3 regions of the Streptomyces sp. MCA2 genome follow, and region 3 is predicted to be linked to each of the others. Evidence: riboswitches for the same ligand, from Rfam matches in the RefSeq annotation. Region 3 holds a riboswitch; each other region holds the start of a gene.

Region 1 (9,550 bases), on a different contig from region 3:
GCATGCTCGGCACGGTCATGAACTGTCTGGCACTCCAGGACTTCCTGGAGAAGGAGGGCATCGACTCCCGCGTCCAGACGGCGATCACCATGGGACAGGTCGCGGAGCCGTACATTCCGCTGCGTGCGGTGCGCCATCTGGAGAAGGGCCGGGTCGTCATCTTCGGCGCCGGCATGGGCATGCCCTACTTCTCCACCGACACCACCGCCGCCCAGCGCGCCCTGGAGATCGACGCCGAGGCCATGCTGATGGGCAAGAACGGGGTGGACGGGGTCTACGACTCCGACCCCAAGAAGAACCCGGACGCGGTGAAGTTCGACGCCCTCGAATACGGCGAGGTCATCACCCGGGACCTGAAGATCGCCGACGCCACCGCCATCACGCTGTGCCGGGACAACAAGCTCCCGATCCTCGTGTTCGAACTGCTCGCGGAGGGCAACATCGCGCGCGCGGTGAAGGGTGAGAAGATCGGCACGCTCGTCAGCGATCAGGGCACCCGGGCCTGACGGCCTCAACTGCCGTGATTCCGTCCGGGCATCGGCCTGTACGGGCGGCAGCCCCCGTACCGGGGAAGACCCCGGTACGGGGATGGACAACGGCCTGCCGGTCGGACACCGTGCAGGAGAAGACGCGCGGCAGGGGCGAGGCTCTGCTTCTTACCGAAAAGACCAGGAGCAAGTGGTGATCGAAGAGATCCTCCTCGAGGCCGAGGAGAAGATGGAGAAGGCCGTCGTGGTCGCCAAGGAGGACTTCGCCGCGATCCGCACCGGGCGTGCGCACCCGGCGATGTTCAACAAGATCGTGGCGGACTACTACGGTGCGATGACGCCGATCAACCAGCTGGCGTCGTTCTCGGTTCCCGAACCGCGGATGGCCGTGGTGACCCCGTTCGACAAGAGCGCGCTGCGCAACATCGAGCAGGCCATCCGCGACTCCGACCTCGGCGTCAACCCGAGCAACGACGGCAATATCATCCGGGTGACGTTCCCCGAGCTGACCGAGGAGCGCCGCAAGGAGTTCATCAAGGTCGCGAAGAACAAGGGCGAGGACGCGAAGATCTCGATCCGCAGCGTGCGCCGCAAGGCCAAGGAGACCCTCGACAAGCTCGTCAAGGACAAGGAAACCGGCGAGGACGAGGTGCGTCGCGCCGAGAAGGAGCTCGACGACACCACCGCGAAGTACGTCGCGCAGGTGGACGAGCTGCTCAAGCACAAGGAATCCGAGCTCCTCGAGGTCTGATGAACGAGTCTTCCTGGGGGGCCGCCCCGCCCGGCGCCGGTCAATGGGGGCCGCCCGACCACGGACCGGCCTCCTCGCTTCGCGGGGCGGCGCCCCCCGCCCCGGCGGGTCCCGTGCACGACTGGGGCGACGCGGCGCAGACTCGGCCCATGCCCTTCGTGCCCGGGCCAGGCGGACACCAGGACGACGGCCGGGAACATCGGGACATCCGGGATAACCGGGACCACCTGGACGACCGGGGGGCTGCTCGACTGAGCGGCCCCCTGTTCCGCGATGAAAAGCCGCAGGAGCCCATGCCCACCTCTCTTTCCGGGTCCGACAGCTCGCCGGACTCAGAGAAGCCGAAGAAGAAGAGCGCGGGCCGCAACCTGCGCGCCGCGATAGGGGTCGGCATCGGCCTCGGCGCGATCATCGTTGCGTCGCTCTTCGTCTACAAGCCTGTCTTCATCGGCGTGATAGCGATCGCCGTTGTCGTGGGCCTGTGGGAGCTGACCTCGCGGCTGGCGGAGCGCAAGGACATCAAGGTGCCGCTGGTGCCGCTCGCGGTCGGTGGCACCGCCATGGTGGTCGCCGGCTACGTCCGCGGTGCCGAGGGTGCCTGGGTGGCGATGGCGCTGACCGCGCTGGCCGTCCTGGTCTGGCGGATGACCGAGGCGCCGGAGAACTATCTGCGCGATGTCACCGCCGGGGTCTTCGCGGCGTTCTACGTGCCCTTCCTCGCGACGTTCGTGGCGCTGATGCTCGCGGCCGAGCCCGACGGGCCGCAGCGGGTACTGACCTTCCTGCTGCTGACCGTCGTCAGCGACACCGGTGCGTACGCGGTCGGCTGGCGGTTCGGCAAGCACAAGCTCGCACCGCGCATCAGCCCCGGCAAGACCCGCGAGGGACTCGTCGGCGCGGTGCTCTTCGCGATGGTGGCCGGCGCGCTGTGCATGCAGTTCCTGATCACGGACGGTGCCTGGTGGCAGGGCCTGCTGGTCGGCCTCGCGGTCGCCGCCAGCGCCACCCTCGGCGATCTCGGCGAGTCCATGATCAAGCGCGATCTCGGCATCAAGGACATGGGGACGCTGCTCCCCGGTCACGGCGGCATCATGGACCGCCTCGACTCCCTGCTGCCGACCGCCCCGGTCGTCTGGCTGCTGTTCGTGATCTTTGTGGGAGCCGGCTGAGCACAGGGTTTTCGTAGCCGGGAGCAGGGAGGCGGGCTTTGTCCCGCCGGCCGCTACGGTGCGTATGACGGGCCTTCCGATGCCCGTGAGGGGTCTGCCGCACGATGGGGCAGGCCCCTCTTCGCGCGTCTCGGGGGTGGTGGCTCCGCCGGTCGCGGCCAGGCTGTGGCCTGTGTGCCGCAGATCGTGGAAAGGGACTCCCTTGGCCCCGGCCCCCTTGAGAGCCGACGTCCACGTGTCATGGAAGGTGTTCCGGCGTGGCCTGTCGCCCTTCGGGCCGACGCACAGCAGTCCCGTTCGGCTGTCCCCCTCTCCGAAGATCGCATGCGTTCCTTGATGTCCGGAACGAGCGACGCGGGCGTGGAAGGCGCGGCGTCCCTGAGTGGCTCACGTGACACGGGCGTGCCCGTCGGCGGTCATCGCCGTGGCGCGGTTGAAGGGCCAGCGGCGGGAGGGGGGCGACGGGGCCGGGCGAGGTCGACGGGTGAGAAGGGCCGGCGGTGGTGGGGCGCCGTTCCTTCGTTGTCAGGGAGGCGGCAGCCTGAAGGGGCCGGACGCTCCGGAGAGGGGCGTGGGGGAGCGGCTGCTGCCGGGATGTGACTTGGCGCAGCGTGCGGGCTCGGCTAGGGGCCCCGCCGTCGTGGCTGGGCAGGCGGCGGCGCCGAACGGCGCGGGGTTCTCAGAGCTTGGCCAATTTGCTGAACGGACTCATGATCCGTGCCTGCACCGAACCGAAGTCGACAAGTACCGCGACCTCATCCTCGATGCCGATGACCCGGCCGAGGCCGTGCTCATCGTGTGTGACCCGGTCGCCCATCGCGAACTGCTTGGGAGGGCGCGTGACCGGGGGCTTGAAGGGGCTGGACGGCAGGTGGCGCCGGGCTACGGCAGGCTTTGTCATTAGCAGCAGTATGCGCCTGGTGAGCGGGCTGTCCCTAACACGCCTGCTAACGCAACCAAGCTGAGATCTCCGTCGGCGGTCACTTCTCACCCCGTTCCCATGGGTCCCGCGAGGCTGCGGACGCACCACCAGCTGGGTGCGAGTTGACGAGGTCATGCTGGTAGTCCGGCCGTCCGTGGGCCGTACGAGGCGGACCGCGAAGGGGAGAAGGCCGCAGTGGGTGACGGGCCCCTCGCCACTCGGACCTGGGCCCCCGTAAACGATCTGCCACACTGGACGGACCATGCCTGCACCCGGAGAACTCACTTTCGTCGCGCCGCGCGGGGCCAAGAAGCCCCCGCGGCACCTTGCCGATCTCAGCCCCGTCGAGCGTCGCGAAGCGGTGGCCGCGATCGGGGAGAAGCCGTTTCGCGCCAAGCAGCTGTCGCAGCACTACTTCGCCCGTTATGCGCACGACCCGGCGCAGTGGACCGACATCCCCGCGGCGGCGCGCGAGAAGCTGGCGAGCGAGCTGCTGCCGGATCTGATGAAGGTCATGCGGCACATCTCGTGTGACGACGACACCACGCGCAAGACCCTGTGGAAGCTGCACGACGGCACGCTCGTCGAATCCGTGCTGATGCGCTACCCCGACCGGGTCACCATGTGCATCTCCTCGCAGGCCGGATGCGGAATGAACTGCCCGTTCTGCGCGACGGGGCAGGCGGGACTGGACCGGAACCTGTCGACCGCCGAGATCGTGCACCAGATCGTCGACGGGATGCGGGCGCTGCGCGACGGCGAGGTGCCGGGCGGGCCCGCGCGGCTGTCCAACATCGTCTTCATGGGGATGGGCGAGCCGCTCGCCAACTACAAGCGGGTGGTCGGGGCGATCCGTCGGCTGACCGACCCGGAGCCCGATGGGCTGGGGCTGTCCCAGCGCGGCATCACCGTCTCGACGGTCGGACTGGTCCCGGCGATGCTGCGGTTCGCCGACGAAGGGTTCAAGTGCCGGCTGGCGGTGTCGCTGCATGCGCCCGACGACGAGCTGCGCGACACCCTGGTGCCCGTCAACACGCGCTGGAAGGTGCGTGAGGTGCTGGACGCGGCGTGGGAGTACGCGGAGAAGTCCGGGCGGCGGATTTCGATCGAGTACGCGCTGATCCGCGACATCAACGACCAGGCGTGGCGCGGTGACCTGCTGGGCCGGCTGCTGAAGGGCAAGCGGGTCCATGTGAACCTGATTCCGCTGAATCCGACGCCCGGCTCGAAGTGGACCGCCTCGCGCCCCGAGGACGAGAAGGCGTTCGTCCAGGCCATCGAGGCGCACGGGGTTCCGGTGACCGTTCGTGACACCCGCGGCCAGGAGATCGACGGCGCCTGCGGACAGCTCGCAGCCTCGGAGCGCTGACCGCCCGCTGGTACCGTGTGATCGAACAAATGCACATTCCGACAGGGGAGCGCCACAGCGCTGAGAGTGCGGAAGCGTCGTAGTCCTACGGTGCCCGCAGACCCTTGAACCTCGCCCGGGTCATTCCGGGTAGGAAGTTCGGTCGTCACTCATGCTGTTGCGCCCCGCCCGGATTCGCCTCCGTACGTCCTCCGACGTCGAGAGCCGCGGACACCGGGCGGGGCCGCGTCTCTTCCTGGCCAGCCAGGAGGAAGCCAGTGAGCATCACCAGCAGGATCACCGTCTCGGCGGTCGCCGCCGCGGTCGGGATAGCCGCGCTCGCCGCCTGCGGTACGCCGGGCGGCGGGGCGGACGCCAAGACCGTCACGCTCGTCAGCCATGACTCGTTCAACGTGTCCAAGTCGGTCCTGGCCGCCTTCGAGAAGGAGAGCGGCTACAAGGTCAAGATCCTCAAGGGCGGGGACGCCGGCAAGGCCGTCAACCAGGCGATCCTGTCCAAGGGCAACCCCCAGGGCGATGTGTTCTTCGGCATCGACAACACGCTGCTCTCGCGCGCTCTGAACGAGGGCGTCTTCAGCCCGTACGAGGCCAAGGGGCTGGCGAACGTGCCGGCCGGGCTACAGCTCGACAAGGGCGAGCACCGCGTCACCCCGCTCGACTACGGCGACATCTGCGTCAACTACGACCGCGGCTACTTCGCCCGGCACAAGACCGCGCCGCCGAAGACCTTCGACGATCTGCTCGAACCCCGGTACAAGGGGCTGCTGGTCACGGAGAACTCCGCCACCTCCTCCCCGGGGCTCGCCTTCCAGCTCGGCACCATCGCCAAGTACGGGCCGGACGGCTGGCAGGACTACTGGAAGAAGCTCAAGGCCAACGGCGTCGAGGTCGTCGACGGCTGGGAGCAGGCCTACTACGAGCGGTTCTCGGGCTCCGCGGCCGGCAAGGGCAAGGGCGACAAGCCGCTGGTGGTCTCCTACGCCTCCAGCCCGCCGGTCGAGGTGCTCGGCAAGAAGCCCGCGCCCAAGGAGGCACCCACCGGTGTCGCCACGGGCACCTGCTTCCGCCAGATCGAGTTCGGCGGTCTGCTCAAGGGCGCGAAGAACGCGAAGGGCGGCAAGGCGCTGCTGGACTTCCTGGTGAGCAAGGAGTTCCAGGAGGACGTACCGCTGAAGATGTTCGTCAACCCGGCGCGCAAGGACGCCAAGGTGCCGGAGCTGTTCACCAAGTACGGCGCCACGATCGACGAGCCGACGACGCTGCCTCCGGAGACGATCACCAAGAACCGCGAACAGTGGATCAAGCAGTGGTCCTCGCTCGTTCTGAAGTAACCCGCAGCCGGCGGCCCGCGCGGGGAACGGCGGTGCGGCTCGGCCTGATGGCGCTGCCGCTCGCCTTCTTCGCGCTGTTCTTCGCCTATCCGGTCGTGGCGATCGTCGGGCGGGGGCTGAAGGACGGCGGGCAGTGGCAGCTCGCCCGGATCGGGGCGGTGCTCGGCGACCCGGATGTCGTTCAAGTGCTGTGGTTCACCGTCTGGCAGGCGGCCGCGTCCACGGCGCTGACGCTGCTGGTCGCACTGCCCGGCGCCTATGTCTTCGCGCGCTTCGACTTCCCCGGCAAACAGCTGCTGCGGGCCGTGGTGGCCGTGCCGTTCGTGCTGCCGACCGTCGTCGTCGGCTCGGCCTTCCTGGCACTGGTCGGGCGTGGCGGGCTGCTGGACGAGCTGTGGGGCCTGCGCCTGGACACCTCGGTGTGGGCGATTCTGCTGGCGCACGTCTTCTTCAACTACGCCGTGGTCGTACGGACCGTCGGCGGGCTCTGGGGGCAGCTCGACCCGCGCCAGGAAGAGGCGGCGCGGGTGCTGGGAGCCGGCCGGTTCGAGGCCTGGCGGCGGGTGACCCTGCCGGCCCTGGGGCCCGCCGTCGCGGCCGCCGCGCTGATGGTCTTCCTCTTCACCTTCACCTCCTTCGGGGTGGTGCAGATTCTGGGCGGGCCCGCCTTCTCGACGCTGGAGGTGGAGATCTACCGGCAGACCGCGGACTTCCTGGATCTGCCGACGGCCGCCGTCCTCACCCTGATCCAGTTCGCGGCAGTGCTGGGCGTGCTGGCGCTGCACGCCTGGACGGTGCGGCGGCGGGAGTCCGCGCTGCGGCTCGTGGCGCCGTCGCAGACCGCTCACCGGCCGCGCGGCCGCGGCCAGTGGACGCTGCTGTGGGGGACCCTCGCCGTCATCACCGTCCTGCTGATCGCGCCGCTGGCCGTGCTCGTGGAGCGGTCGTTCGCCGGGCCGGACGGCTACGGAACGGTGTTCTACACCTCGCTGCGGTCCGCCGCCTCCGCCGACAGCACCTTCACCGTCGCGCCCCTCGACGCCCTGTGGAACTCCCTCGCCTACGCGGCCGCGGCCACCGCGATCGCGCTGGTGGTGGGCGGGCTGGCGGCCGCCGCGCTGACCCTGCCCCGGCTCCGCGGGGGCCCGTCCGGGCGGACGCCGCTGGCCGGCCGGTTCGTCCGCGGCTTCGACGCGCTGCTGATGCTGCCCCTCGGAGTCTCCGCGGTGACCGTCGGCTTCGGGTTTCTGATCAGCCTCGACGCACCCCCGCTCGATCTGCGTGCCTCGTGGTGGCTGGTGCCGCTCGCCCAGGCACTGGTGGGGGTGCCGTTCGTGGTCCGGACGATGCTGCCGGTCCTGCGGGCGATCGACGGACGGCTGCGGGAGGCGGCCGCCGTGCTCGGCGCCTCGCCGTGGCGGGTGTGGCGCGAGGTCGACCTGCCGATGGTGCGGCGGGCCCTGCTGATCGCCGCGGGCTTCGCCTTCGCCGTCTCGCTCGGCGAGTTCGGCGCGACGGTCTTCATCGCACGGCCGGACCAGCCGACGCTGCCGGTCGCCGTGGCGCGGCTGCTGGGACGTGCGGGAGAGCTCAACTACGGGCAGGCGATGGCCCTGTCGACCGTCTTGATGGTGGTGTGCGCCGGCGCCTTGCTGGTACTGGAGCGCCTGCGCCCCGTCGACCAATCCGGGGAGTTCTAGATGACGGCACGGGCCGGGACCACGGCGCAGGAGCTGCTACGGCTGGGCGGGGTGACCGTCCGCTTCGGCACGGCGGGACGTCCCGCGCTGGACGCGGTGGATCTGGACGTCGCGGCGCACGAAATCGTCTGCGTCCTGGGGCCGAGCGGCAGCGGCAAGTCCACTCTGCTGAGAGTCGTCGCCGGACTCCAACAGGCCGACGCGGGGCAGGTGTTGCTGGAGGGGCGGGAGCAGGCCGGGGTGCCCACCCACCGCCGCGGCGTCGGCATGATGTTCCAGGACCACCAGCTCTTCCCGCAGCGCGATGTCGAGGGGAACGTCGCCTTCGGGCTGCGGATGCGGCGCTCCGCCCGCGGCGACCGGGAGCGTACGGTCGCCGAACTGCTGGACCTCGTCGGGCTGCCGGGCGCCCAGCGGCGCGCCGTGGCCTCCCTGTCCGGCGGCGAACAGCAGCGGGTCGCGCTGGCCCGCGCGCTGGCCCCCCGCCCCCGCCTGCTGATGCTGGACGAGCCCCTCGGCCAGCTCGACCGCGGGCTGCGCGAACGGCTGGTCGTCGAACTCCGCCGCCTCTTCCGCGAATTGGGCACCACCGTCCTCGCGGTCACCCACGACCAGGGGGAGGCCTTCGCGCTCGCCGACCGGGTCGTGGTGATGCAGGAGGGCCGGATCGCGCAGACCGGCACCCCGCTGGAGGTCTGGCAGCGGCCCGCCACGGAATTCGTCGCCCGTTTCCTCGGCTTCGACAACGTGGTCGAGGCGACGGTGCAGGGCGAGGCCGCCGTCACCCCCTGGGGCAAGGTGCCGGTCCCGGACGGTACGGCGGACGGGCCGTGCCGCCTGCTCGTCCGGCCGGCCGGGGTACGGCTGACGGCCGCCCCGGAGGGCCTGCCCTGCACGGTCGCCGCCCGTACCTTCCGCGGTACCCATGTCGCGCTGCTGCTCCGGCCGGCCGGCGGACCGCAGGTGGAGGCGGCCTGCGCGCTGCGGGACGCGCCGGAGGTGGGGGCGCGGGTGGGCATCGCCTTCGCGGCGCAGGACGTGGTGGTGCTGGACGCCTCGGGCGCTGCGGGCTGACGCCCTCAGCGGGCCGCGACCTCCGTCTGCCGCTCACCGGCGGCCGGCGAGCCGGGCTCCGCCTCCGGCTCCGGTTCGCCGTACCAGGCGACCGCGACGGCACCGGCCACGGCCACCACGAACCCGAGGGCGGCGACCCAGCCGAAGCCCGGACGGGAGGAGTCGCCCAGCCACAGCACCCCGAGCATGCCGGGGACCACCGTCTCGCCCACCACCAGCGCCGCCGTGGCACCGTTCACCGAGCCGATCTGGAGGGCGACGGTGTGCAGATACATGCCCCCGATACCGGCCACCAGAATCGCGTACAGGGCGGGGTCGCCGAGCAGGGACGGCAGATGGAAGGGGGCCACCCCGTTCAGTACCCGTACGCCGATACCGAGCGCGCCGAAGCCCAGACCGGAGAGCAGGCCCGCGAGGATCGCGGCCCGTCCGCCGAGCAGACGCACGAGCAGGGTGCCGCCGCCGATGAGTACGACCGAGGCGGCGAGCAGCCACCAGTGTGCGGCGATCGGTGTGTGGCCGCTGCCTTCCGGACCGGCGGCCGTGGCCAGCAGCACCAACGCCCCGCACACCACGCCGATGGAGGTCCACTCCGCCCGGTTGAGCCGGATCCCGAGGAGCTTGATGCTCAGTACGGCAGTGATCACGAGGTTGGCGCTGATCACGGTCTGGGAAAGGAACAGCGGCAGCAGCCTGGCGGCCAGCGCGCCGAGCCCGAACCCTATGAAGTCCAGCACCGTGCCGAC
Region 2 (9,550 bases), on a different contig from region 3:
GCCACCCGCCGGCCGCTCTTGGAGGAGCCGCTGTGGGAGGACTGGCGGGTGCTGGGGCGTGATCCGTATCCGGCGGTGCGCAGGCGCGGACTGTTCGGCCGGGGCAAGGGCCCCACGACCGCCACCTTCGCCGAGGTGGCCCGCCGTGAGCTGGCGGACCCCCGGCTGATCGCGCTGCTGGAGAGCCATGCGCTGGCGTACGGCTTCGACCCGCGCAGCGCCCCGGCGAGCGCCGTCGTGCTGCCGTACATGGAGCAGACCTTCGGGAGTTGGTATCCGCGCGGCGGTATGCGGGCGCTGGCCGATGCGCTGTACGAACGCTGCCTGGCGCGCAGGGTGGAGTTCAGCTTCGGCGCGGCGGTGACCGGGATCGTGGAGAAGGACGGCCGGGCGTCGGGCGTCGAGCTGGCCGACGGGCGGGTGTCCGAGGCGGAGTTCGTGGTGGCGGGCGTCGATCCGGTGCAGCTTGTGGAGCTCTGCCGGGGGCGGGAGCCGTGGGGTGCGGACGATGTCCGCCCCGGCCCGGGACCGGACGACCGCGCCACCGCGCGGCTCACGGTCTGCCTCGCACTGCGCGGCGCGCGCCCCGAGGACGCCGTGCACCGCACGGTCGTCCATGCCGCGGACCGCACGGCGGAGCTGGCGGGCGTGTTCGGGGACGGCCCCGGGCTGCGGACCCCCTGTGACCGGCCCACGGTGACGGTGCTGCGCCCGGACGACCCCGCCTCCCGGCCGGACGACGCCCATGAGGCCGTGACCCTGACCGCGACGGTCGCGCCGCACGGCCCGGTCGACTGGCACGACGGCGAGGCCGTGGCGGCCGATGCGGAACGGATGACCGAGATCGCCGAGGCGGCGGTTCCCGGGCTGCGGGAGCGGGTGCTGTGGCGGGAGGTGCTGCCGCCCACGGATGACGCAGGGGTGCCGGGACCGGCGCTGGCGGGCCGGGAAGGCCGCTTTCTGCGGCCCGGCAACCGCACCCGGATACCGGGGCTCTACGCGGTCGGTGGCTGGTCGCACCCGGGCGGCGGTCCGGCGCACGCCGGGATGTCCGGCGCGATCGTGGCCGGCCTGATCGTGAACGGCGACGACTGGCACGGCTCCACCTGAGCGCGTAGCGGGCGCCGGGCGAGGGTGCGCAGCGGGCGGCCGCCAGGAGAGGGCGTGACGGGCGCTGCGGGAGGCACCGCGGCGGGAGAGGACCGACGCGCGGGAGGCGCGGCCGTGGTCCCCGCCCCGGCCGCCGGCTCAGCAGCGGTCCCCGGCCGCCGGCTCAGTAGCGGTACTGCTGCCCGTCGTACCCGGGCTGCTGGTACGGCGGGTAGGGCTGCTCGGGCGGCAGTTCGCCGTCGCGCTGCTGGGGGACCCAGACGCCGCCGGGCGGTGTCTCGCCGTAGCCCTGGCCGAGCGGTTGTCCCTGGGCGTCGTACTGCTGCGCGGCGTAGGGCTGCTGGGCGTAGGGGTCGGCCTGCTGGTAGGGGTCGTAGGACGCGGAGTACTGCTGGCCGCCGAGGTACGGATCGGCGTAGGGCGCCTGCTGGCCCTGCCCCTGGCCCAGGCCGTCGCCGTACGCCGCGTAGGGGTCGGCATAAGGGTCCGCGTAGGGGTCCACGTAGGGGTCGGCGTAGGCGCCCTGGCCGGCTCCGGTCTGGTCGTAACCGCCGCCGTACGCATAGCCGTTGCCGTCACCGTTGCCGACGGCGCCGTTATAGGCGTCGTAGCCGCCGTAGCCGGGCTGCTGGATGCGGGCGTCGGGGCTGTAGACGCCGTACTGGCCGGTCTCCTCGGGCATCGGCTGCGGGGCGTAGACGGCGGTGGCGTCGGGGCGCCCGAAGTCGTCCGGGACGGCGAACGCCTGTGTGGCGTAGGCGCCTTGGTCCTGCTGCTGGTCCTGGTACGGGTCCTGGGCGCGGTAGCCGTCGCCGCCGTTGTAGTCGTAGAAGCCCTGCCCGACGACGGTCTCCTGCGCGGCGAAGGCTTCCTGCCCCGCGACGAAGGTGTCCTGCGCGGCAAAAGCCTCCTGCCCCGCAACGAAGGTGTCCTGGGCGGCGAAGGCGTCCTGCCCCGCGGAGGAGCCCGGCCCGCCGTAGGAGCCACGCCCCGCGGAGGTGTCCACGCTGCGGAAGCCGCCGGTGCTCTCAAAGGTGTCCGGGCCCCCGTCGTCGAACTGGCCGGGGCGGGCGGTGGGCGCCACCGCCTCCAGACCGGAGACCTCCAGTGTCGGTTCGGCGGGCGGCGGTCCGGACTGGCGGGCCCTGCGGCGCCGACCGCCCTCGCCGGACGCCCCGGGCTTGCCGCCCAGCGCCCAGCCCGTGGTGAAGCCGCGGCGGAAGGAGAGCGTCACATTCGTCTGCCCGATGGCGAAGGCGACAAGTCCCAGCCCGATCACGACTATTGACGGGATGATGACGCCGATGACCACGCCGAGGAAACCGGTGAAGGCCAACAGCCGCCAGCGCAGCCGCGCCTTGTTCTGGAGCAGGACCTCACCCAACAGCCACAGAGCGACCAGGCCGAACGCGATGTAGAGGACCGTCCAGCCCATATACGCCCCTCTTCCGCCGCTCGCCGGCAACCGTGATCAGGACTGCTGGTGCAGCCCCAGATTCTCGTAGATTTCCAGGGTCGCCGTGGAGTGGTTCAGGGTAATGAAGTGCAACCCGGGAACATCCTCGGCCATCAAGCGTGCGCACAGTTCCGTTGCGTACTCGATACCAATGGAGCGTACCGCCGCCGGGTCGTCCTTGACGGCGAGGATGCGCTCGGCCAGCTCGGGCGGGAAGGCCGCGTTGCTGAGCTGAGCGAACCGCTCGATCTGGCGCACGTTCGTGACCGGCATGATCTCCGGAATGATCGGCGTCGAGCAACCCGCGGCCGAAACCCGGTCCCGCAGCCGGAAGTAGTCCTCGGGATAGAAGAACATCTGGGTGATGGCGAAGTCCGCGCCGGCCCGGCACTTGTCGACGAAGTGCGCCACGTCCGTGTCCCAGTCCGCCGAGCGCGGATGCATCTCGGGGAAGGCCGCGACGCCGACGCAGAAGTCGCCGGACTCCTTGATCAGACGGACCAGGTCGGCCGCGTAGCCGATGCCGTCGGGGTGCTTGACCCACTCGCCCATCGGGTCGCCGGGCGGGTCACCGCGCAGCGCGAGCATGTTGCGGATCCCGGCGTCGGCGTACTGGCCGATGATGTTGCGCAGGTCAGCCGTGGAGTGATTGACCGCGGTCAGATGCGCCACCGGGGTCAGGGTGGTGTCGGTGGCGATGCGCTCGGTGGCGCGCACCGTGCCGTCACGGGAGGTGCCGCCGGCGCCGTACGTCACGGAGACGAACGTCGGCGAGACGGCCTCGATGCGGCGAATGGCGTTCCACAGGGTCCGCTCGCCCTTCTCCGTCTTGGGGGCGGCGAACTCGAACGAATACGACTGCTTACCGGAAGCAAGCAGGTCGCGCACCGTGCGGGCGCGATCAGTCCTGGTGGAAGCTGTACCTAGGGCCATACCGGCAGGTTAACCACCGGCCGGGCGCACACCAACCGCGTCCGGCGTAATGCCTGGTTGGTCGGGTTGATGTCCACTGGGTGGACATTTTCCGGTCGCCCGGACGTCAGGAGACCGCCCGCCGCCCGGCGAAGTGATCCTCATCACTCGCCCTCGCGGGTCGGCCCGGACGGTCAGGAGACGTCCTGGGCGTCCCAGGTCCGGATGCGCTTCGCCAGTGCGGCGGCCGCCGCTCCCGGGTCGTCCGCTTCCGTGAGCGCGCGGACCACGACGACCCGTCGGGCGCCCGCCTCCAGCACCTCGTCCAGATTCCCGGCGTCGATCCCGCCGATGGCGAACCAGGGGCGCTCGGGGGCGCGGGCCGCGGTGTAGCGGACCAGGTCGAGGCCGGGGGCGTGGCGGCCCGGCTTGGTGGGCGTCGGCCAGCACGGGCCCGTGCAGAAGTAGTCCACGCCGGGCTCGGTGAGCGCGGCGTCCACCTCGGCCTCGGCATGGGTGGAGCGGCCTATGAGCACGTCCGGGCCCAGGAGGGCGCGGGCGGCCGGGACCGGCAGATCGCCCTGCCCGAGATGCAGCACCTCGCTGCCCGCCGCATGGGCGACATCCGCACGGTCGTTGACCGCGAGCAGCTTGCCGTGCCGCCGGCAGGCGTCCGCGAAGACCTCCAGATGCCGGAGCTCCTCACCGGCCTCCATGCCCTTGTCCCGCAGCTGGACGATGTCCACGCCCGAGGCGAGCACCGCGTCCAGGAACTGCGGGAGGTCGCCCTGCCGCCGGCGGGCGTCCGTGCAGAGGTAGAGCCGGGCGTCGGACAGGGCCGGGCGTGCGGTGGTCATCGGGCGGCTTCCCCCCAGGTCGGGGGCGTACGGGCCGGGCCTTCCGGTCCGTACGCCCCGCGGATGCGGTTACGGATGCTGGTGCGGTCGCCTGCTGGGAGCGGGCCGCGCCAGAGGTGTCAGACGGCGAGCGCCTGGGCCCGGCGCTTCACCTCCGTGCCGCGATTCTCGCGCAGCGCCTGGGCGGGCGTGCCGGGCAGGCTCTCATCCGGGGTGAACAGCCACTCCAGCATTTCCTCGTCGGTGAAGCCGTCGTCCTTGAGGAGGGTGAGGGTACCGACGAGGCCCTTGACCACCTTGTCGTCCTGGATGAAATCGGCGGGCACATGCAGCGCCCTGTTCTCGCCGCGGCGCACCGCGATCAGCTGGCCCTCCTTGACCAGCTGCCGCACACGCGTCACCTCGACGCCGAACTGTTCGGCGATGTCGGGGAGGGTGAGCCAGGCGGGGACGAGTCCATCGATGTTTGCGTCAATCTCGGTCACAGGACAAGCCTGCCACCTCGCACTGACAGCCGGTAGCCGGGCATCGCCATCAGGGGCTTCCTCACACCGGAGGGTGACGGCGGACCCCCCGGGCGACCGACGGGCAGGGACCGCCCGGGCTACAGCGCCGCGGCCTTCAGCGGCAGGGACGCGTTCGCGGCCCGCTCCCGGTCCAGCGCCACGCCCCGCTCGATCAGCTTGCGCCCCTGGGCCAGATCCCGCGGCCGCCCCACGGCCAGCAGCGCGACGAGCCGCCCCTCCCGCAGCCAGATCACCGACCAGGCGGCACCGGTCGGATCGCCGCGCCAGACCAGTTCGTCGGCGTCCCCGTGATGGCCCGCGTACTGCACGAACCGCCCGAACTGCTCCGACCAGAAGTAGGGGACGGGGTCGTAGACCACCCCTTCCGCCTCGCCGCGGGCGATGTTCTCGGCGACCGTACGGGGGCCCTGGAGGGCGTTGTCCCAGTGGTGGATCAGCAGGCGGGTGTCGTAGCGGGCCGACGGGAAGGAGGCGCAGTCGCCGACCGCGTAGACATCGGCCACGGAGGTGCGCAGCTGCTCGTCGGCCAGTACGGAGCCGTCCTGCGGCGAGACCTCGATGCCCGAGCCGGCCAGCCAGCCGGTCGCGGGCCGGGCCCCGATCCCGATGACCACCGCGTCGGCGGGCAGCGTCGTGCCGTCCGCGAGGGTGACCGCGCCCGCCGTGACGGACGCGACCCGCGCGTGGGTGCGCAGCTCGGCTCCGGCGTCCGCGTACCAGCCGGTCATGTGGGCGGCGACCTCGGCGGGCAGCGCACCGGCCAGCGGGCGGTCGGCGGCCTCGACGACGGTGACCGCGCAGCCCGCCTCGCGCGCCGCCGTCGCGAACTCGGCACCGATCCAGCCGGCGCCGACGACCACGATCTCGTGCTGGGCGGCGAGCACCGGCCGCAGCCGCTCGGCGTCGTCCAGGGTGCGCAGCAGATGGATGCCGGGCAGCCCCTCGCTGCCGGGCAGCACGATCGGGGCGGCGCCGGTCGCGAGGACCGCGTAGTCGTAGGGGACCGGGCCGTCGGCCGTCTCGATCACGTGGGCGTCCGGCACCAGGGCGGTGACCGGGCGGCTGAGGTGGAGTTCGATGCCGAGCCCGGCGAAGTCGATGTCGAAGGTGGAGCCCTCGGCCTTGCCCAGCAGCACCGCCTTGGACAGCGGCGGACGGTCGTAGGGCTGGTGGGGCTCGTCGCCGAGGAGCGTGATCGCGCCGCGCCAGCCCTGTTCGCGCAGGGCGACCGCGGTCTGCACACCCGCGATTCCCGCGCCGGCGATCACCACGTGCGGCGTGCGGTCAGGGGCCTGGGAGGACTTGCTCTGCTCGCTCACCCGATCACTCTAGGACGGTCTGTGACGCCGCTCGCAGCAGCGCGCAACGAGATCTCTGACACAGCGTCACGGCCGGCTCGGCCCGGGCGCCGCCCACCGGCGCCCGGGCGCTGCCTTACGGCGCGTCGCGGCACCGTATTAGGGTGAGCGATACACGCACTCGCGGGAGCCCGGACGCACCGGGCTGAGAGGGAGGCTGGCCGGCCTCCGACCGTACGAACCTGATCCGGGTCATGCCGGCGAAGGGAGGGGCTGGACACCCATGCAGGCATCTGCCACACGAGCGAATCCCACCCCGCGGAGCCCTGATGTGCTCGTCATCGGCGGCGGCATCATCGGCCTGGTCACCGCCTGGCGGGCGGCCGTCCGCGGGCTGAGTGCCGCCGTGGCCGACCCCGCGCCCGGAGGCGGCGCGGCCCGGGTCGCGGCCGGGATGCTGGCCGCGGTCACCGAGCTCCACTACGGCGAGCAGACCCTGCTGGGCCTCAATCTCGCCTCCGCGCGGCGCTACCCCGGCTTCACCGAGGAGCTGGAGGAGGCCGCCGGGCAGCGGATCGGCTATCGGCGCTGCGGCACGCTGGCCGTCGCGCTGGACGCCGACGACCGCGCCCACCTGCGCGAACTGCACGCCCTCCAGATCCGCTCCGGACTGGACTCGCAGTGGCTCACGGGACGTGAGTGCCGCCGCCTGGAGCCGATGCTGGCCCCCGGGGTGCGCGGCGGGCTGCGGGTGGACGGCGACCACCAGGTCGATCCGCGCCGGCTGGCGAGCGCCCTGCTGACCGCCTGTGAGCGCTCCGGGGTGGTCTTCCACCGCAGCGCCGCCGTGCGGCTGACGGTCGACGGCGGCCGCGCCTCCGGCGCCGAACTCGCCGACGGCACACGGGTCCCGGCCGGTCAGGTCGTCCTGGCCGCGGGCAGCCACAGCGGCCGGCTCGCCGGAGTGCCCGACGAGGTGCTGCCGCAGGTACGGCCGGTCAAGGGCCAGGTGCTGCGGCTCCGGATGCCGGACATGCCCGCGGGCAGCCCGGCCTTCCTCTCGCGCACCGTACGGGCCGTCGTACGCGGCGGCCCCCTCTACCTGGTCCCTCGGGAGAACGGCGAACTGGTCGTCGGCGCCACCAGCGAGGAGCTGGGCTGGGACACCACCGTGACCGCGGGCGGGGTCTACGAGCTGCTGCGGGACGCGCACGAGCTGGTCCCGGGCATCACCGAGCTGCCGCTCGTCGAGACCTGCGCCGGGCTGCGCCCCGGCTCCCCCGACAACGCCCCCCTGCTCGGGCCGACCGCGCTGCCCGGCTTCCATCTGGCCACCGGCCACTTCCGCAACGGCGTGCTGCTGACGCCGGTCACCGGTGACGCGATGGCCGAGGTGCTGGCCACCGGCCTCCTCCCCGAAGAGGCCCGCCCCTTCTCCCCCGCGCGCTTCACCCCCACCACCCCGGGGCCCGAGCGCACCCGTGCCCCAGAGGAGCAGGCCGTATGAACGCCGCCACCCCCACCCCGACCGTCTCGGTGTCCGTCAACGGCGAGGCCCGCGAGGTCCCCGGCGGGCTCACCCTCGACCGGCTCGTCGCGACCTTGTCCAAGGCGCCCGCCGGGGTGGCCGCGGCGGTCAACGAAATCGTGGTGCCGCGCACCCAGTGGCCCACCACCCCGCTCGGCGACGGCGACCGCGTCGAGGTGCTCACCGCGGTCCAGGGAGGCTGACCCGCAGACATGACCGACACCGCAACCCTCCGGGGAACGACCCCCGCCACACCCGACAGCGCCTTCGCCGCGGGCTCCGACCCCCTCACCCTCGCCGGCACCACCTTCACGTCCCGTCTGATCATGGGGACCGGCGGCGCGCCCAGCCTCGACATCCTGGAGCGGGCGCTGCTCGCCTCCGGTACGGAGCTGACCACGGTCGCCATGCGGCGGCTGGATCCGACCGTGCAGGGCTCGGTGCTGTCCGTACTGGAACGGCACAAGATCAAGGTGCTGCCGAACACCGCGGGCTGCTTCACCGCGGGCGAGGCGGTGCTCACCGCCCGGCTCGCCCGGGAAGCGCTCGGCACGGACTGGGTCAAGCTCGAGGTCGTCGCCGACGAGCGCACCCTGCTGCCCGACCCGATCGAGCTGCTCGATGCCGCCGAGACCCTGGTGGACGACGGCTTCACCGTGCTGCCCTACACGAACGACGACCCGGTGCTGGCCCGCAAGCTGGAGGACGTGGGCTGCGCCGCGATCATGCCGCTGGGCTCCCCGATCGGCTCCGGGCTGGGCATCCGCAACCCGCACAACTTCCAGCTGATCACCGAGCGGGCCGGCGTCCCCGTCATCCTCGACGCGGGCGCGGGCACGGCCTCGGACGTCTCCCTGGCCATGGAGCTGGGCTGCGAGGCGGTGATGCTGGCGTCCGCGGTCACCCGCGCCCAGGAACCGGAGCTGATGGCCGAGGCCATGCGGCACGCGGTCACCGCAGGACGCCTCGCACACCGCGCGGGCCGCATCCCCCGCCGCCACTTCGCCCTCGCGTCCTCCCCCACCGAGGGCGTGGCCGAACTGGACCCCGAACGCCCAGCGTTTTAGACCCTTCCCACGTTTTTGGCTTTCCCGCCATGGGGGTTTCTCGCCGTTTGTCGCCCGCTGCGCGGTGCGCTCGCCGTTGCGCCTGCGGCGGGCGGGGCCGCTGCGCGGGGCTGTGGGTGCGGTGACGGACCTCCGGGGCCTGGTGTGTGGACTGCTTCGCTTTACGTCCACACACCAGGCCCCTCCGGCCCGTCCCCTCCCGTGAGTGGAGAAAGTAAACGTGGATGGGGGCGAGCCAACGACGTACACGTCTCCATGTGATCCACAAGGAGCACCGGACCACCTACGCCCACCCCCACCAGCCGTCCCCCATCCCCCCACGGGAGGGGACGCGCCGCAGGACGAAGTCCGGAGGAGCGGCACCGCACCCGACAGCCCCGCGCAGCGACCCCGCCCGCCGCAGGCGCAACGGCGAACAACCAACCACGGCGGGAAAGCCAAAAACGTGGGCGCAAAGCAAAGCGCAGCGGAGAGGCACAACGGCGAGCGCACCGCGCAGCGGGCGGCAAACGGCGAACAACCGCCACGGCGGGACAGCCGAAAACGTGGGAAAGAAAGGGCTACGCGTCGAGCCCAATCGCAAAGGCAGCCTCAAGATCATGCTGCGAGTACGTGCGGAACGCGATGTGCGTCTCCGTGGCTTCGACGCCGGGGACCTTGCTGATCCGGCCGGGGATGACATCCGCGAGGTCGTCGTGGGCGGCGACCCGCACCATTGCGATCAGGTCGTGGGCGCCGGTGACCGAGTAGACCTCGCTGACCCCTTCCAGCGCGGCGATCTTCTCGGCGATCTCC
Region 3 (9,550 bases):
TCGAGCCTGCCTCCCCCACACACCTCAGCGATGTCTTCATCAGCCTTCAGGTCGGCGCCGAGCGCGCGCTGTTCCGGGTGAGTGCGGCGCCGTTGGTCGCCTTCCTGGACCGTACGGACCGGCTCGTACCGCTCGGCAAGGAAGAGGTCTGCGACACCCTGGAAGCCGTACTCGACCAGATCCTCACGGAGGCCCCGGCCGGCTGACCCCGAGCCGGACGGACCGTCCACGCCGACGTCATACCGGGTACGCCGGTCCTCCCGCGTACCCGCGCACCTGTGGTGGCCCTTCCAGGCTGCGCTGCCTCCCTCCCTCGACCCGTGCCCTGCCCCTGCACGCGACACGTCGCGTGCCCGAAGTCGCCTGCCACGGGCCGCACTTATCCCCCGTCACTGCTTACGCCGCTTACCTCGTCCCCCGCGTCGGCTGGGCCGGCCCTCCGCGGTGCCTGTCGGCGCGCCGGCAGCGACGCTGGCCCCCGCATCCGCCCCGGGGCCCTGTCCGGCTCCTGCCCCGCCGTTGCTCTCCTGCCCGCCCAGGCCCTTCCGGTCCGCCGAGACGACCAGCGCTGCCAGCAGCGTCGTCAGCGGCACCGCGGCGACCAGTCCGATGCTGCCCACGAGCGTGCGGATGATCTCTTCCGCGACCACCTCGCTCGTGGCGACCGTGCCGACGCTGCTCTGTGCGATCGAGAACAGCAAAAGCAGCGGCAGTGCGGCGCCCGCGTAGGCCAGCACCAGGGTGTTGACGACGGAGGCGATGTGATCCCGGCCGATCCGCATCGCGGCGCCGTACAGCTTGCGCCAGCCGGCCGCCTGGTCCGCCTCCTTGAGCTCCCAGACCGCGGCGGTCTGCGTCACCGTCACATCGTCGAGCACACCCAACGACCCGATGATGATCCCCGCGAGCAGCAGACCGCGGATCTCGATGTCGGGGTACAGACCGTGCACCAGCCCGGTCGTGTCGTCCGTATTGCCGGTCAGTAGAGCCCAGTTGATGAATACCGAACCGAGCAGCCCGATCAGCAGCAGTGAGGCGAGGGTGCCGAGCACGGCCACCGACGTACGGGCCGTCAGCCCATGGCACAGGTAGAGCGCGATCAGCATGATCGCGCTTCCGCCGATCACCGCCACCAGCAGCGGATTGGAGCCCTGAAGGATCGCCGGGAGGATGAACAGCGTCAGGACCACAAAGCTGGCGGCCAGGGCCACCAGTGCGAGTACTCCACGCAGTCGGCCGACGATCACCACTGCGAGGGCGAAGATCCCGGCCAGCACCCACATCGGGAGCGATCGGTCGACATCGCTGACCGAGTACTGGAGATCCTTCGGCGCCTTGGGGGAGTACGCCACCACCACGTCCTGTCCGGTGGTGTAGTGGCGCAGCGCGTCCGGTGTCACCACCGTCTGGAAGGTGCGCCCGGTGTTCTCTCCCGTGGTGACCTTGATTGTCGCCTGCTGGCAGGGCTTGCCCTTGGCTGCTCCCCCGGTCGGTGGCTGTCCCGTCGGAGACGGCGGCTGGGGCTGCTGCTCGGCATGGACATCCGCACAGTTCACCTCCGCCACTTTGATGACTCTGGCCTGCTCCGTGGGCTGGTCGAAGCCGACGCCGGAGGGCTTATGGGAGGGCGCGCCGCCTGGCCACAGCACGACCAGACCGACCGCCACCGCAGCCGCGAAGGGGATCAGCACTGCGGCGATGACCTTGCGCAGATGCCGGGAGACCGGCGTGGCAGGGCCATGGCCGTGCGCGTGGGAGTGCACGGCGGACTGGTGGTGGGACTCGTGAGGGCTCACCGCCCGATCATCGCAAGAACTCGTGGGGCCCCCTGTTCACCCCGCCACATCGGCCGCTACCGTGGAGCCACCTTTGCAATCGCGGGAGCTCGGAGCACCGGGCTGAGAGGGCGCTGACCTTCGTCCCAGCGGCGTTTCACGTGAAACGCCCATGGACGGAAGCCGCTGCGTCGACCGCCGAACCTGTTACCGGGTAATGCCGGCGTAGGGAGTTGGGTCTCATGACTCTGCAGGATGCACGCACGCCCGAAAACGGAAACGGTGCCGGCGGCGGCAGTGAGCCGCAGATCGGCTGGCACAAGGGCTATGTCTCCGGATCGCGCGCGGACCTCCGGGTCCCGGTCCGGCGGGTGCACCTCACCAACGGCAAGGACGTGACGCTCTACGACACGTCGGGGCCGTACACCGACCCTCACATCGATACCGACGTCCGCCGCGGTCTGGCGCCGCTGCGGGAGAACTGGATCATTGCCCGCGGCGACACCGAGGAGTACTCGGGCCGCCCCATGCGGCCGGAGGACGACGGCCTCAAGCACACCTCGCCGCGCGGTGGACTCAAGAACCTTGACGCGGTCTTCCCGGGCCGCCCCCGCCAGCCGCGCCGCGGCCGTGACGGCGCCGCGGTCACCCAGCTCGCGTACGCGCAGCGCGGCGAGATCACCGCGGAGATGGAGTACGTCGCCCTCCGCGAGAACGTCACGCCCGAGTTCGTACGCGACGAGATCGCGGCGGGCCGCGCGGTGCTGCCGTCCAACATCAACCACCCGGAGATCGAGCCGATGATCATCGGCAAGAACTTCCTGGTGAAGGTGAACGCCAACATCGGTAATTCGGCGGTCACTTCCTCCATCGAGGAGGAGGTGGACAAGATGACCTGGGCGACCCGCTGGGGCGCCGACACGGTCATGGATCTGTCCACCGGCCGCAATATCCACACCACCCGTGAATGGGTGCTCCGCAACTCCCCCGTCCCCATCGGCACCGTCCCGCTCTACCAGGCGCTGGAGAAGGTCGACGGCAAGGCCGAGGAGCTGACCTGGGAGATCTACAAGGACACCGTCATCGAGCAGGCGGAACAGGGCGTCGACTACATGACGGTGCACGCCGGTGTGCTGCTCCGATACGTCCCGCTCACGGCCCGCCGCAAGACCGGCATCGTGTCCCGCGGCGGATCCATCATGGCCGCCTGGTGCCTGGCGCACCACCAGGAGTCGTTCCTCTACACGCACTTCGAGGAGCTCTGCGAGATCCTCGCCTCCTACGACGTCACCTACTCGCTCGGTGACGGTCTGCGCCCCGGCTCCATCGCGGACGCCAATGACGAGGCGCAGTTCGCGGAGCTGCGGACGCTCGGCGAGCTGAACACCATCGCCAAGCGGCACGGCGTACAGACGATGATCGAGGGCCCGGGACATGTCCCGATGCACAAGATCAAGGAGAACATCGACCTCCAGCAGGAGATCTGCGAGGAGGCCCCGTTCTACACGCTCGGCCCGCTGACCACCGACATCGCGCCCGCCTACGACCACATCACCTCCGGTATCGGCGCCGCGATGATCGCCTGGTGGGGCACCGCCATGCTCTGCTACGTCACGCCCAAGGAGCATCTGGGCCTGCCGGACCGTGATGACGTCAAGACCGGCGTCATCACGTACAAGATCGCGGCTCATGCGGCCGATCTGGCCAAGGGGCACCCGGGGGCCCAGGAATGGGACGACGCGCTCTCCGACGCCCGCTTCGAGTTCCGGTGGGAGGACCAGTTCAACCTGGCTCTCGACCCGGACACGGCCCGCGCCTTCCACGACGCGACGCTGCCCGCCGAGCCGGCGAAGACGGCCCACTTCTGCTCGATGTGCGGCCCGAAGTTCTGCTCGATGAAGATCAGTAGAAGCATCACAGAGCAGTTCGGTGGTGACGAGAGCTCGACGCCTGAGGAGATCGAGGCGGGGATGCTGGAGAAGTCCAAGGAGTTCGCGGCGGCCGGCAACCGCGTTTACCTGCCGCTGGCTGACTCCTGACGCGGGGGAGGGGAGCGGTGGGGCTCTTCCCGCGGCGGGTGAAGCCCGGCTCCCCCTGAGGGGCGTCGGTCTGCTGAGGCCGTCGCCCCGATCCTGGACATGATGCGTACGGCCACCAACGTGGCCGGCCAATCTGTATGCACGTTGCTTGTCGCTTCTCGTGAAGGCGTCCTCGACCGCGACGCGTACAACGTCACGAAGAGCGTCAGCCTGGACACGGCCGCTGCGGATGACGCGGAGGCGAAGATCCGCGTGCCGGCCGCCGCATGACCTGAGCTCGCCAGCTGGCTGCGCCCTCGGGGAGGGTGTGCGAACGCGATCCGTGTGCCTGGGCGCCCGATGTGGGTGGTCAGGAACACGGATCGCGTTTTTCGTGCCCGGTGGAGGCCCGGTGTGCTGTGCCGGCCGGTCCTTCTGACTGCGGGCTCATGGCCGTTGACCCCGGCTGGGGGCTGTGCGCGGACGGATCGCGTTCTTCGTGGTGTCAGAGGGCGAGGAAGGGGGCGTGGGCGGTGGAGGGTTGGAGGGTGGGGGTGCCGGCGAAGGTGGCGTTGTAGCCGCCGTTGAGGATGATCAGCGGGAGGCTGAGGATCTCGACGAGGCTTGCGGTGCCGTTGGTGTCGGTGATGGCGGTGCCCAGGAAGTGTCCGCCGGTGCTGAAGGTGATGATCTGGCCGGGGGCGGGCAGTCCGGTGACGGTGTCGGTCAGCGTGGCGGTCAGGAACGGGAAGTGGAGTTGGAGGGGGAAGAGCTGGATGAGGGCGGGGGTGGCGGTGAGGCTGGTGGCGTGCGGGGTGAGCACGGTTTGGTAGGTGAAGCAGCAGTCCAGGGTGGCGGTGCCGCCGGGGGTGGTGACGGTGACGGTGGCGGTGCCGGGGGTTCCGGGCGGGGTGGTGGCGGTGATCTGGGTGCCGGCGGGGTTGACGGAGACGGCGGTGGCGGGGACGCCGTTGAAGGTGACCGTGGCGCCGGTCAGGCCGGTGCCGGTGAGGGTGACCACGGTGCCGCCGGCCGCGGGGCCCTGTCCGGGGGTGATGCAGGTCAGCACCGGGATGGCGAGGTAGGTGAAGCCGCCGGGCACGGTGCTGGTGCCGCTCGGGGTGGTGACGGCCACGGGGCAGGTGCCGGGGGTTCCGGGCGGGGTGGTGGCGGTGATCTGGGTGCCGGCGGGGTTGACGATGACGTTGGAGGCCGGGCGGCCGCAGAGGGTGACGGTGGCGCCGGTCAGGTCGGTGCCGGTGATGGTGATGAACGTGCCGCCGGCGACCGGTCCTTGGGTGGGGGTGATGCCGGATGTGGTGGGGGCGGCGACGTAGGTGAATGCGCCGGGCAGGGAGACGGCGCCGGCCGCGGTGGTCACCACCACGGTGGCCGGGCCGGGAACGCCGGCCGGGGTGGTGGCGATGATCTGCGTGCCCGCGGCGTTGTAGAACAGGTTGGTTGCCGCGTTGCCGTTGAACGTCACCGTGGCACCGGACAGATTCGTGCCGGTGATCGTCACCACCGTGCCACCCGTGGCCGGCCCCTGCGCCGGGCTGATCGAGGTCACCGTGGGGGCGGGCAGGATGACGGTGACATTGGACGTAGCGCCGTTGGTGACGTAGACGTTGCCGTTGGGCGCCACCGCCACCGCGTTGGGGGCGCCTCCGGTGGGCACGGTGTCGGTGACGGTGTTGGCGGCACTGTCGATCACCGTCACGGTGTTCGAATTGGTGTTGGTGACGTAGACGTTGCCGTTGGGTGCTACCGCCACCGCTACCGGGGAGGTGCCGGTGGGGAGCGTGGTGGTGACGGTGTTGGTGGTGCTGTTGATCACTGTCACGTTGTTCGAGGTGGTGTTGGTGACGTAGACGTTGCCGTTGGGCGCCACCCTCACCGCACGTGGGCCGGTGCCGGCGGGGAGCGTGGTGGTGACGGTGTTGGTGGTGCTGTTGATCACCGTCACGTTGTTCGAATTGGTGTTGGCGACGTAGACGTTGCCGTTGGGTGCTACCGCCACCCCTGTCGGGCCGGTGCCGGCGGGGAGCGTGGTGGTGACGGTGTTGGTGGTGCTGTTGATCACCGTCACGTTGTTCGAAGTGGAGTTGGTGACGTAGACGTTGCCGTTAGGCGCCACCGCCACCCTCTGCGGCCTGCTGCCGGTGGGCAGGGTGTTGATGACGGTGTTGGTGGCGCTGTTGATCACCGTCACGTTGTTGGAAGTGAAGTTGGCGACGTAGACGTTGCCGTTGGGCGCCACCGCCACCGCTACCGGGCTGAGGCCGGCGGGGATGGTGACGGTTACCGCCAGGAGAGGAGCGGGCAACGGCTGGAGCGCCGGGCCCCCCTGGGCAAGGGCTGCAACGGTCGTGGCTGTGGGAAGCCCGCCCAGCAGGGAGCCCTGGGCGGGTGCGGCAGGAATCCGCGGCGTCAGCCACGGCTGAAGGGTCGTGCTCATGAGGAGCCCTCTCTTCGCGATGAAGTGGGGCTGCCCTCGACTTCCGCCCGGGCCCTGTGCGACACCAGGTATCGCGGCCCTCTCGCCGGAGGGGCGCCTTCCAGGCGTGTGGACCACACAGGCATGGGCTGCCCATCCCCCGGGGAGGGATGGGCAGCCCATCGGTTCGAACAAGTAACCCACCGGAGTGGCGGCGTCGGCAATGTCCTTGACGAATACCCACCCGGATGGCCGAGCGCCGCAAGGCGGCCGTGCCGTGCTCCGCCATCCGCTCCGTCACCAGGCGTCCGTGATCTTCGCGGCCGGTTCGGGCATGGCGGTTGACGCTGCTCAGCGTTCGGAAGAGGGGTTCACGTCGGCGGGGGCGGCGCGGGTGATGGTTGCCGCGTGCCGGGCCGCGGGGCTTGATGAGAGAGGGGAGGAGCTGATCCGGTTCGGGGAGAACGGGCTCTCTCGACTTCGAAGCCTTCTTCTTCGATCACCCGGAGTGGGATCTGATGGTCACGGCCGTGGAACACCACAGCCTCGGCTGACAGACCGATGAGCAGTACGCCGACTTCGTGACCGCGTACCGGCGGGACCTCTACGACTGGCACGGGTACGAGACGCTGCGCGGCCTCCAGGAGTTCGGCATGACGACATGACTCATGCAGAACGTGCTGGAGGATGAAGCGAGCGCGGACGAGTTTCGACGGCGGCTGCCGGCTCGCCGTTCAGCAGCTGGCTTGGGCGAGGACCATCCGGCAGGACCCCAGGGTGCGGGCATACTTCGGGTCGGTGTCGTCGACCGCCCGCTGTGCGGTGTGGATCGCCGCGCGGCGCATCTTCAGGTCGATGAAGATCAGTCAGGACATCCGCCGCGAGCACGGGGGGTGATCTGGCGATCGACGCCGAGGCCGGGATGGCCGAGAAGCCGAAGGAGTTCGCGGCGGCGGGCAACCGCGTGTACCTGCCGATCGCGGACCAGCCGGAGTTCGGACACCTGTGGCTGAGGGCCCCTACCGAGGAGGTAGGGGCCTTCCGCCGTCCCGGCCCGGGGTGGTGGCGGGCCCCAGGGCCTGTCCGGCCCTGATCCGCCGGACACCCCCCTAGTCCGACCGGTGGTCAGGCCCCCCGTAATCCGGGCTGGTGAAGTCCGGGCTGGAGTAGCGCGGGCGGGACCCCGACGAGCCGCTGTCGGGGCTGGTGAACTCGGGGCGGGTGTAGCCGAGAGTGGGAATGCGGCTCTCGGAGGACGGGGTGCGGCGCGGGACATAGCGGGCCGGGTCGTCGTCCGGGGCGGCAGTGGGGTCGGTGAGGGCCTCACGGAGAAACGGCAGCAGGCCGCGCTCCAGGAGGGCGCGGCGCCATGCCTCACGGGCGTGGTCCAGCGCCTCCCCCAGTTCATCGGCTCTGGCGGCCTGTGCGGACGAGCCGTTGCGCAGGGCCGTGACGAGGAGACCGGCCATCGCGACCAGGGTGCCTGCGGCGGTCAGTGCAGCGAAGATCCAGCCGACGCTGATCAGCGGCTGCGCCAGGGACTTGTCGGGGCTGATGGCGCGCAGCACATAACCGATGAGGAGGAAGAGGACCGCGGCGATGCCGGCCAGGACGGGGGCGAGGACGGCGACCATGGCGGTGAGTCCGGCGCCGGTGGTTTCGTCCTCGCTCAGGACCGTCTCGGTGGCCGGTCCTGGACTCCCGTCCGCCGCGCCGTTCTGCTCCGCGTCGCCCGCTTCGGGGCGGGACGGCGCGGGCGCCGGAGCGCGCACCTCGGCGCGGAGCTGTACATAGCGTTGGTATTCGGCCGTGGCGCATGCGGCAATGGCGGTGGTCGCGCTGAGCGCCATCGTGCGCAACTGCTCGGTATTGAGGTGGTTTTCCGCGGTGGTGGTGAAGTCGTCCGGGCGGTATGCGGCGGTACGCAGCGCCTCATCAAGGAGCCGCGCAAATTCCGCGCGGTCCTCGTTCAGCAGGTGCGGAGCGCTGTTCATGTGGATCCCCCGATGCTCCGTAGGGCCGTACGGCCGGCGTTGGCCGGGCAGTGGGCGGAAACGGAGGAGAGCCTGCTACGGATAGTCCGATGGTAGAGCGACTCCGGCGCGGGGTGACAGAGAGTTTACGGAATTTGAGTAATGCCACGACCGGATTGCGCCCGTGCCTCCCCCGACGGCGTGCCGACCGCCCACTGCGCAGCCTGCCGCACGCCGGTCACCATAACGCTCAGCTCGCCAGCGGAAGTTGAACGACCAAAAGCTTTCCGGCCATCGTGATGCCGCCGTCCATGGCGATGGCCAGGCCGTCCGCGTAGACATGCGGACCGTCGACCGCGACGCTGTCGCTCTCGCCCTCCTCCGTCCCGACCTCGCCCAGCAGATAGGGAATCGGGCTGTGGCCGTGTACGACGCGGTCGCCGCCGTAGGCGTCGAGGAGTTCGCGGACGGCGTCCGAGCCGGCCTCGTCGCGGAAGGCGAAGCGCTTGGTGAACTTGCGGAACAGATCCCAGACTTCGTCCGCCTCGCTGCGGGTGAGGACGTCGTGGACGGTGTCGTTGACGGCCTCGATGGAGTCGCCGTATTCGAGGTAGGCGGTGGTGTCGGAGTGCACGAGCAGATGCCCGTCCTCCTCCATCACGGCGTCCAGCCGGGCCATCCACTGGAGGTGGTGGTCCTCCAGGCGGTCCATATCGGTCTTCTGGCCGCCGTTGAGGAGCCAGGCGGCCTGGAAGGAGGCGGTGCCGGCGCCGGACTGTACGGGGGTGTCACCGAACCGCTTGGCGCCCAGCAGCAGGAGTTCGTGATTGCCCATCAGGGCCTTGCAGTAGCCGCCGGCCGCCGCGGCCTCCGCGGAGAGCTGCATGACGAGGTCGATGACCCCGATGCCGTCGGGGCCGCGGTCGGTGAAGTCGCCGAGGAACCAGAGCCGGGCGTTGCCGGCCGCCCAGTTGCCGTCGGCGTCGATCAGGCCCTCGACGGCCAGCGCCTCGCGCAGCTCGTCGTAGTAGCCGTGCACATCGCCGACGACATACAGCGGGCCCATGCCCTCGGGCGCGTCGGGCTCCTGGGCCGGTTCGGGCACCGGGACGACGGCGGGGCTGTCGATGAGGGTGTCCGTGCGGCCGGGCTCGATGACCGGGAGGTCGCGCGCGGTCGGGGTGTACTCCTCGGGCAGCTCGGCCGGCGGGGCCGCGGGCGGCACCATGGGGGGCGCCGCCGGAGGTGCGGCAGGAGGCGCGGGCGGGGCGCCGGCGGGCAGATGGAGCGGCGGGCCGGCCGGCGGCACGGGGGACCCGGCGGACGCGCCGGAGGGCACTCCGGGCG

What was found. A riboswitch is a leader RNA that binds a small molecule or an ion and turns the genes downstream of it on or off. The one in region 3 is predicted to bind thiamine pyrophosphate.
Region 1: it holds a riboswitch for thiamine pyrophosphate, as region 3 does, so the genes downstream of both, M8I34_RS37330 (thiamine ABC transporter substrate-binding protein) here and thiC (phosphomethylpyrimidine synthase ThiC) in region 3, are expected to answer to the same signal.
Region 2: it holds a riboswitch for thiamine pyrophosphate, as region 3 does, so the genes downstream of both, thiO (glycine oxidase ThiO) here and thiC (phosphomethylpyrimidine synthase ThiC) in region 3, are expected to answer to the same signal.

Annotation. Positions count from the first base shown of each region.
Region 1 covers NZ_JAMJFM010000072.1:4,345-13,894, forward strand. Annotated here, with positions in the region: gene pyrH (UMP kinase) at 1-506, shown strand, start outside; gene frr (ribosome recycling factor) at 682-1,239, shown strand; gene M8I34_RS37315 (phosphatidate cytidylyltransferase) at 1,239-2,408, shown strand; gene M8I34_RS37320 (CarD family transcriptional regulator) at 3,088-3,309, opposite strand; gene rlmN (23S rRNA (adenine(2503)-C(2))-methyltransferase RlmN) at 3,593-4,699, shown strand; TPP riboswitch at 4,733-4,853, shown strand; gene M8I34_RS37330 (thiamine ABC transporter substrate-binding protein) at 4,957-6,030, shown strand; gene M8I34_RS37335 (ABC transporter permease) at 6,063-7,730, shown strand; gene M8I34_RS37340 (ABC transporter ATP-binding protein) at 7,731-8,804, shown strand; gene M8I34_RS37345 (hypothetical protein) at 8,810-9,550, opposite strand, start outside.
Region 2 covers NZ_JAMJFM010000070.1:27,338-36,887, reverse strand. Annotated here, with positions in the region: gene M8I34_RS37090 (NAD(P)/FAD-dependent oxidoreductase) at 1-1,110, shown strand, start outside; gene M8I34_RS37085 (hypothetical protein) at 1,274-2,545, opposite strand; gene metF (methylenetetrahydrofolate reductase [NAD(P)H]) at 2,582-3,499, opposite strand; gene thiE (thiamine phosphate synthase) at 3,673-4,335, opposite strand; gene M8I34_RS37070 (Rv2175c family DNA-binding protein) at 4,455-4,820, opposite strand; gene M8I34_RS37065 (FAD-dependent oxidoreductase) at 4,940-6,181, opposite strand; TPP riboswitch at 6,334-6,446, shown strand; gene thiO (glycine oxidase ThiO) at 6,444-7,667, shown strand; gene thiS (sulfur carrier protein ThiS) at 7,664-7,891, shown strand; gene M8I34_RS37050 (thiazole synthase) at 8,015-8,755, shown strand; gene M8I34_RS37045 (Lrp/AsnC family transcriptional regulator) at 9,316-9,550, opposite strand, start outside.
Region 3 covers NZ_JAMJFM010000001.1:95,485-105,034, reverse strand. Annotated here, with positions in the region: gene M8I34_RS00465 (SsgA family sporulation/cell division regulator) at 1-206, shown strand, start outside; gene M8I34_RS00460 (YibE/F family protein) at 390-1,796, opposite strand; TPP riboswitch at 1,868-2,024, shown strand; gene thiC (phosphomethylpyrimidine synthase ThiC) at 2,018-3,814, shown strand; gene M8I34_RS00450 (hypothetical protein) at 3,917-4,084, shown strand; gene M8I34_RS00445 (IPT/TIG domain-containing protein) at 4,299-6,251, opposite strand; gene M8I34_RS00435 (hypothetical protein) at 7,340-8,224, opposite strand; gene M8I34_RS00430 (metallophosphoesterase) at 8,454-9,431, opposite strand.